One region of the Serratia sp. TSO36 genome, then DNA from elsewhere that is predicted to be linked to it. Evidence: predicted binding sites of a transcription regulator. Region 1 holds the regulator's gene; the other holds the start of a gene.
What was found. The regulator LexA, encoded in region 1, represses DNA repair genes until DNA is damaged. The targets are predictions, from matches to a motif close to TNCTGTATGTACATACAGNA.
Positions count from the first base shown of each region.

Region 1 (4,132 bases):
ATCTGTGGTGTTCGAAATCCGAGAGCCGTCAGCGCGGACTGTTCTAGACTCTTTTTATTATGACCGACCTCTGAGAAAGGCACGAAAACATGGCAAACCAAGCAACCGGCCTGACCCGCATCATTAAGGCCGCCGGCTACTCCTATAAAGGGCTTTCCGCCGCCTGGCAGCACGAAGCGGCGTTCCGCCAGGAACTGGTGGTCACCCTCCTGGCTATCATACTGGCTGTCTGGCTGGATGTGGGTGCGATAGCGCGCATTTTATTGATCGGATCGGTAGCGCTGGTGATGATCGTCGAGATCCTGAACAGCGCGATCGAGGCGGTTGTGGATCGCATCGGCAGCGAACATCACGAGCTGTCCGGCCGGGCCAAGGACATGGGATCGGCGGCGGTGTCGCTGGCGATCGTGCTCGCGCTGTTCGTTTGGGGCACGGTCTTATGGCAGCACTTCGGCTGACGAAAAGCGCCTACTGACTGATTTTTATTTAATCTTCGGTTCCCAATCCGCGCTTACCTGTATATACTCACAGCAAGACTGTATAAACAAACAGGGGGCGGAATGAAAGCACTAACTACCAGACAGCAAGAGGTCTACGACCTGATTCGCGAGCACATTTCGCAAACGGGCATGCCGCCAACGCGTGCCGAGATCGCGATGCGTCTGGGGTTCCGTTCGCCTAACGCCGCTGAAGAACACCTGAAGGCGCTGGCACGCAAAGGCGTGATCGAAATCGTCTCCGGTGCTTCGCGCGGTATCCGCCTGCTGATGGAAGAAGAAGAGGGGCTGCCGCTGATCGGCCGTGTCGCCGCCGGCGAGCCGCTGCTGGCGCAGCAGCACATCGAAGGGCACTACCAGGTGGATCCTTCCCTGTTTAAACCGAGCGCCGATTTCCTGCTGCGGGTGAACGGCATGTCGATGCGCGACATCGGCATTCTGGACGGCGATCTGCTGGCGGTGCACAAAACGCAAGACGTGCGCAATGGCCAGGTCGTGGTGGCGCGCATCGAAGACGAAGTGACGGTCAAGCGCCTGAAAAAGCACGGCAACGTGGTTGAACTGCTGCCGGAGAACAACGAATTCCAACCGATCGTGGTCGATCTGCGTCAGCAGAATTTCACTATCGAAGGGCTGGCGGTCGGCGTGATCCGCAACGGCGACTGGATTTAATCGTCGCACCCTCAGTGCCGCCTCCTTGTATCAATCGCCCCTGTTCTGGGGCGTTTTTGTTTCTGACCTTGCCATTCGCCACCGCTACGGGAACGTCTCATCATGCGCTTGATTTCCGCCTTTACCAGCGACACCGATAAAGCTCTGTGGCGCCTGGCTCTGCCGATGATTTTCTCCAATATTACCGTGCCGCTGCTCGGGCTGGTGGACACCGCGGTGATCGGCCACCTCGACAGCCCGATCTATCTGGGGGGGGTCGCGATCGGCGCGGTGGCGACCAGCTTCCTGTTCATGCTGCTGTTGTTCCTGCGCATGAGCACCACCGGCCTGGCGGCGCAGGCGCTGGGGGCACAGAACCCGCAGGCGCTGGCGCGCGCCTTTATGCAACCGCTGCTGTTGGCGCTGCTGGCCGGAGCGGCGATCGTCCTGCTGCGTTATCCGTTGATCGAACTGGCGCTGCGGATCGTCGGTGGCGATGGCGAAGTGCTGGAACAGGCGCGGCGTTTTCTTGAGATCCGCTGGCTCAGCGCCCCGGCGGCGCTGGCCAATCTGGTGCTGCTGGGCTGGCTGCTCGGCGTGCAGTACGTGCGGGCGCCGGTGATCCTGCTGATCGTCGGCAACCTGCTGAATATCGTACTGGATATCTGGCTGGTGATGGGCCTGGGCTGGAACGTTCGAGGGGCGGCGGCGGCCACCGCCATCGCCGAATACGCCACGCTGTTGCTCGGCCTGTGGCTGGCGTGGCGGGTGATGCGCCTGCGCGATATTACCCTGCCGATGCTGCGCCAGGCCTGGCGCGGCGATCTGCGTCGCCTGCTGGCGCTCAACCGCGACATCATGTTGCGTTCACTGTTGCTGCAACTGTGCTTTGCGTCGCTGACCATTTTCGGCGCTCGTCTGGGGAGCGAGGTGGTGGCGGTCAATGCGGTATTGATGAATCTGCTGACGTTCACCGCCTATGCGCTCGACGGCTTCGCTTATGCGGTGGAGGCCCATTCAGGCCACGCCTACGGCGCCCGGGACGATAGCCAACTGCGTAAGGTGTGGCACGCGGCCTGCAGGCAGGCGGGGCTGGTCGCGTTGGCCTTCGGCCTGGCGTATGCCGTTACCGGCCAGCAGATAGTGGCGGCGTTGACCTCCTTGCCGGAGCTGCGTGCGTTGGCTGCCCATTATTTACCGTGGCAGGTCATTCTGCCGCTGGTCGGGGTGTGGTGCTATTTGCTGGACGGCATGTTTATCGGCGCCACGCGCGGCGCCGAGATGCGTAACAGCATGGCGGTGGCTGCGGCAGGGTATGGTCTGACGCTGTTCAGCGTGCCGCTGCTTGGCAACCACGGGCTTTGGCTGGCGCTGGCGGTGTTTCTGACGTTGCGCGGCGTGGCGTTGGGCTGGATTTGGCACCGCCACCAGGTGCGCGGCAGCTGGTTTACCGCACATTAACCCGGGCGTTCTGTTGGGGTAATGGTTAGTTTTTCTTATGTTTTATGTCATGTTTGCTTACATGTTTTCAGCCTAGTCCCGTTCGCGTTAGTTCGTTGTTTGCTGGCGTTTTTTGTTTTTATTTTGTCAGTTAATGGTTTTTTGTTCTGTGTTTTGGCTTTTTTATTTCCACGTTTAACTAGAATGAATCATGTGGCTGGTACATGAAGGGGAACGGTGCTCCTTAAGGTGAAGGGAGCATCAGCCAGAAAAATTTCTGGTTAACCCCGGCCGGCGACAGGGATCACTGATTCACCACAGGTTAACGGAGAGACTATGAATAAAGATCAAGCCGACGGTAACTGGAAGCAGCTGAAAGGCAAAGTGAAGGAAAAATGGGGCAAGCTGACCGATGACGATCTGACGGTCATCGAAGGGAAACGCGAACAGCTGGTCGGCAAAATCCAGGAGCGCTACGGTTACCAGAAAGAGGCGGCCGAAAAAGAGGTGAAAGCCTGGGAAGAACACACCAAACACCGCTGGTAATTTGCAGGGCCGCCATTGAAGGCGGCTTGCCCAGCGCAGGCCGGCGTCGCTCTCATCCTCTGGCGCCCCGGCCGCAGGTACAGGGAGGTACCTGACTTCGTCTTACTTCTTCTTGATGGCGATGCTGTGATCGTGTTCGGCGCAGTCATGCTTGCTGTCGCACGCCTCAACCTCCACGCAGCCGGCGCACAGACCGTGCGCTTCCACCACGCTGTGCCGCAGCGCAAATCCTGCTTCCTGCGCCAGCTTCTGCAGCGTTTCCTCTACGCCTTCGGTAGTGCGTTCGGTCACCTGGCCGCAGCGGTCGCAGATAAACAGTGCGGACGTGTGCATCGGCTGTTCAAAATGGTGGCACAGCACGTAGCTGTTGGCGGATTCCACTCTATGGATAAACCCTTGCTCCAGCAGAAAATCCAGCGCGCGGTATACCGTCGGCGGCTTGGCCTGCGGTTCGGCGACGCGCAGCAGATCGAGCAGGTCATAAGCGCTGATTGCACCGGGTTGCTGAGTCATCAGACGCAGCACTTCCAGCCGCTGCGGCGTCAATCGCACATTGCGTTGCTGGCAGAGGCGTTCCGCCTGCGCCAGCAGCTTTTCCTGGGTGGTTGAGTTCATCGCAAATATCCCGGTACGTAAAAAAGCCGATTTTACCATGATTACGGCGAATCGCCGAGAGTTGCCCCCTTTCCCCTGAGGATAGCGCAGGGAAAGGCGCGCAGAGTGCGCTAAAAGAGAGATGCATCACAACTTTTCCCCGCCGCAGGGCGACAAATCAACATTGCCGGTTTTAGCGCTGGAGAGCGGCGGGCGAGAGCGGTATAACGCGCTTCACCCGCGTGATGAGCAGGAGCCTTGTGCGATGACGGAAAGAGAGAAGCTGTTAAGCGGCCAGGTGTACAACAGCCGCGATGAAGAATTGATTGCTATGTACCATCGGGCCAGGGCGTTGACCAAAAGCCTGGGCGAGCTGGATTCGCATCAGACGGACGAGAAAAACC
Region 1 is NZ_JBJZOU010000024.1:420,022-424,153, reverse strand. It holds gene ACK3CV_RS22730 (diacylglycerol kinase) at 90-458, shown strand; gene lexA (transcriptional repressor LexA) at 561-1,169, shown strand; gene dinF (MATE family efflux transporter DinF) at 1,272-2,609, shown strand; gene ACK3CV_RS22715 (CsbD family protein) at 2,925-3,134, shown strand; gene zur (zinc uptake transcriptional repressor Zur) at 3,237-3,749, opposite strand; gene ACK3CV_RS22705 (sugar O-acetyltransferase) at 3,994-4,132, shown strand, end outside.

Region 2 (4,132 bases), on a different contig from region 1:
GGAAGAGAAGATTGGCCGCCGGATGATCGATGCGCTGATCGTCGGCCCGGCGGTCGACGCCAGTGAAGTGCAGGATCGGGTGGTGATTCAACAGCCGCTGGAAGCGAGCGACATCCCCTACAGACACGATCGCCAGCTGCTGCGCCAGGCGCTGGATCGGGCGCTGGTGGCGCTGGCCGCCCGCCGCTGACCGAATTTAACCGTCTCGCCCGCGCAGCCAGGGATTATCGCTGGCTGGGGCGGGATGGCTGACCATATCGATATACAGATCTTCCACCTCTTTGCGCGCCCAGGGCGTGCGACGCAAAAACTTCAGGCTGGACTTGATGCTCGGATCGCTGCGGAAGCAGTTGATGCGAATGCGTGCGCCCAGCTCGGACCAACCGTAGTGATCCACCAGCTTATTCAGCAGTTGCTCCAGCGTCACGCCGTGCAGCGGGTCTTTGGACTGGTGTTGGCTCATGTTCGGTACTCTTCGTGGTCAAATCGGGCCGCACACCTTAACAGCTTTGACGCGGCCGACAAGGAATTTCGACGCCCGCTGCGCGGGCGCCATCCAACGGTCAGGAAATCGCAATAAACTGCTCGCGCAGCTGGTGGATCTGGTCGCGCAGCGCAGCCGCCTGCTCGAACTCCAGGTTTTGTGCGTGGGTGTACATCTGCGCTTCCAGATCGCGGATTTTCTGATCCAGCGCTTTCGGCGTAAGGTTCTGCAGCGAAGCGCCGCCGTCCGCCGCCTTGCCCTTGCCTTTGCTCTTGGCGCGGTTGACCGGCTGGCCGATCTGCAGAATGTCGCCGACCTTCTTGTTCAGCCCCTGCGGCACGATGCCGTTGGCTTCGTTGTAGGCCTGCTGCTTGGCGCGGCGCCGCTCGGTTTCACCGATCGCCTTGGCCATCGAATCGGTGATGCGATCGCCATACAGGATCGCCTTGCCGTTCAGGTTACGCGCCGCGCGGCCGATGGTCTGGATCAGCGAACGCTCGGAACGCAGGAAACCTTCCTTGTCGGCGTCCAGAATCGCCACCAGCGACACCTCAGGCATGTCGAGCCCCTCACGCAGGAGGTTGATGCCCACCAGCACGTCGAACTCGCCCAGACGCAGGTCACGGATGATTTCGACCCGTTCCACGGTATCGATGTCCGAGTGCAGGTAGCGCACGCGCTCGCCATGCTCTTCCAGGTACTCGGTCAGGTCTTCCGCCATGCGTTTGGTCAGGGTGGTCACCAGCACGCGCTCGTTGATCGCCGCGCGCTTGCGGATCTCGGAGAGCAGATCGTCCACCTGGGTGGCGACCGGCCGCACCTCCACGATCGGATCCAGCAGCCCGGTCGGCCGCACCACCTGATCGATCAGATCGCCGCCGGATTTCTCCAGCTCGTATTTGCCCGGCGTCGCGGAGACATAGATGGTCTGCGGCGCCAGCGCCTCGAACTCCTCGAAGCGCAGCGGGCGGTTGTCCAACGCCGACGGCAGGCGGAAGCCGTACTCCACCAGCGTTTCCTTGCGCGCGCGGTCGCCCTTGAACATCGCGCCGATCTGCGGAATGGTGACGTGGGATTCGTCGACCACCAGCAGGCCGTCCGCCGGCAGGTAGTCGAACAGCGTCGGCGGCGGCTCGCCCTCGGCGCGCCCGGACAGGTAGCGCGAGTAGTTTTCGATGCCCGAACAGTAGCCCAGCTCGTTCATCATCTCCAGATCGAACTGGGTGCGCTGCGTCAGGCGCTGCTCTTCCAGCAACTTGTTGTTGGCCAGCAGCACCTTGCGGCGGTCCGCCAGATCGACCTTGATCTCTTCCATCGCCTGCATGATCCGCTCACGCGGCGTCACGTAGTGCGATTTCGGGTAGATGGTAAAGCGCGGCACCACCTGCTCGATCTGCCCGGTCAGCGGATCGAATAGCGACAGCCGCTCCACTTCTTCGTCGAACAGCTCGACGCGCAGCGCCAGCTCGTCCGACTCCGCCGGGTAAATGTCGATCACCTCGCCGCGCACGCGGAAGGTAGCGCGCTGGAAGGCCTGATCGTTGCGGGAATATTGCAGCTCCGCCAGGCGGCGCAAAATGGATCGCTGATCGATGATCATCCCCTGGGTCAGGTGCAGCATCATCTTCAGGTAAAGATCCGGATCGCCCAGGCCGTAGATCGCCGACACCGACGCCACCACCACCACGTCGCGCCGCTCCAGCAGCGCCTTGGTGGCGGAAAGGCGCATCTGCTCGATGTGCTCGTTCACCGAAGCGTCTTTTTCAATGAAGGTGTCGGAGCTGGGCACATAGGCTTCCGGCTGGTAGTAGTCGTAGTAGGAGACGAAGTATTCCACCGCATTCTCCGGGAAAAACTCTTTCATCTCGCCGTACAGCTGCGCCGCCAGCGTCTTGTTCGGCGCCAGCACCATGGTCGGCCGATTCAGATCGGCTATCACGTTGGCGATGGTGAATGTCTTGCCCGAACCGGTGACCCCCAGCAACGTCTGGTGCGCCAGGCCGTCTTCCAGCCCCTCTTCCAGCTTGCGGATGGCTTCCGGCTGATCGCCGGCCGGTTTGAACTCTGAATGCAGTTTGAAAAGTTTACTCATTGCTCGGCTACCCTGTGGAGATGCGCGCGCTCAGGCGGCCAGCCGACTCTGCGCCGGGCATGGCCCCTAATTATGGAAAGTGTCGGCGATTTGCGCCAGTGCCCATGATACTGGATATAAAACCAGCTTCAAGCGGATTCGTCGCTGCGCCCGATGCCGCGGCAACGCCGTTGCACCGTGGCGTTACAGTCCGGTGACATTTTTATTGTCAATAACAGATTTATCCCCAGAACTTGCCGCGAATTAACTTATTGATAGCACCGCGTCGAAAAATCATACATAGAGACCTGATCAATACCCTCGCGTCTTGATTTTAATTAAATTATTGATAATTAATTACTTTAATAAAAAGACGAGAATGCGGGCAAAGCGAACAGAACCCGCGTCCGCTCTCGCTTTACAGCGTTTTTCTAAATCTAATACACAAGGTTATCCACAGGAATAGTGGATAACTCTCACCGCCCCGCCCGGGGCGGGAGTTACAGAAAGAAAGCTTTTCGCCCTTTACACTGGCCAAAATGCCTTTTTTAGTTATTTTTTCATAAAAATATCGCTTTGTTTATGCCGATTAATACTAAAAATCCCCATTGCCAAAATCGCATTGGCTCCTTTCACGTGGATCGCTCTTGACGGCGGCGCAATGCCTTGCACCATGCCCACACCGAACAGCACCACAAGAGTGCAAAAAACGTCCGGGTTAACTTGCCCGCGTATTTTCAGGCCGTCACGGCAGCGCGCGTCAGGCCTGACGTGCGGTTAACAAGGCGATAACAATCCCCCGTTTTCACCCGGCGGCAAAAATTGGCCTGGGAGTTGCTTTATCTTCCTGCGTATAAATGCGGTGCGGCAGCATGATGCGCTGCCGGCCGCGGAGTTTCACCGCCGCGGCGTTATCGCCCGTAAAAACGCAAGAACGACACCAAGTCGTCACAAGCGTCGTTTTTAACGACATATTGACTGTCATTCCGTCCACCGCAGACCTGGCTCTGGCTCCTCGGACGGACGGCATTTTGTTCCAGACATTGCCACACTCGGGAAATTCGCCGCTCATGCGGCCTTTGCAGCCCCCGCCAACGAGTGAAACGAGCGTCTATGAGGAGAATGCCAAATGCTGAGCCTGAGATCGGTCAATCAATTTTACGGGCAGAACCACACCCTGTGGGACATCAACCTGGAGCTACCACGCGGCCAGTGCACCGTCCTGCTCGGCCGCAACGGCGTGGGCAAGACCACGCTGGTTAACTGCATCATGGGGCATGTGCCGGTGGTGAGCGGCAGCATGACCTGGCAGCCGGCGGATCAGCCGCCGCAAAATCTGCTGCTGCAGCCGATGGAGCGCCGCGCCGCGCTGGGCATCAGCCACGTGCCCCAAGGGCGGCAGCTCTTCTCGCAGTTGAGCGTGGAGGAGAATCTGCAGGTGGCGCAAATGGCCGGGCGCGGCGCCCCTCGCCGCATTCCGCCGCTGATCTACAGCCTGTTTCCCCATTTGCGCCAAATGCGCGCGCGCCGCGCCGGCGATCTGTGCGTGGGCGCTCAGCGCCAGCTGGCGATCGGTC
Region 2 is NZ_JBJZOU010000009.1:337,813-341,944, reverse strand. It holds gene yvcK (uridine diphosphate-N-acetylglucosamine-binding protein YvcK) at 1-190, shown strand, start outside; gene ACK3CV_RS06980 (VF530 family protein) at 197-463, opposite strand; gene uvrB (excinuclease ABC subunit UvrB) at 564-2,576, opposite strand; gene ACK3CV_RS06970 (hypothetical protein) at 3,361-3,540, opposite strand; gene ACK3CV_RS06965 (ATP-binding cassette domain-containing protein) at 3,685-4,132, shown strand, end outside.
Region 2: the regulator LexA is predicted to act here: its motif matches at 2,685-2,704, upstream of uvrB (excinuclease ABC subunit UvrB).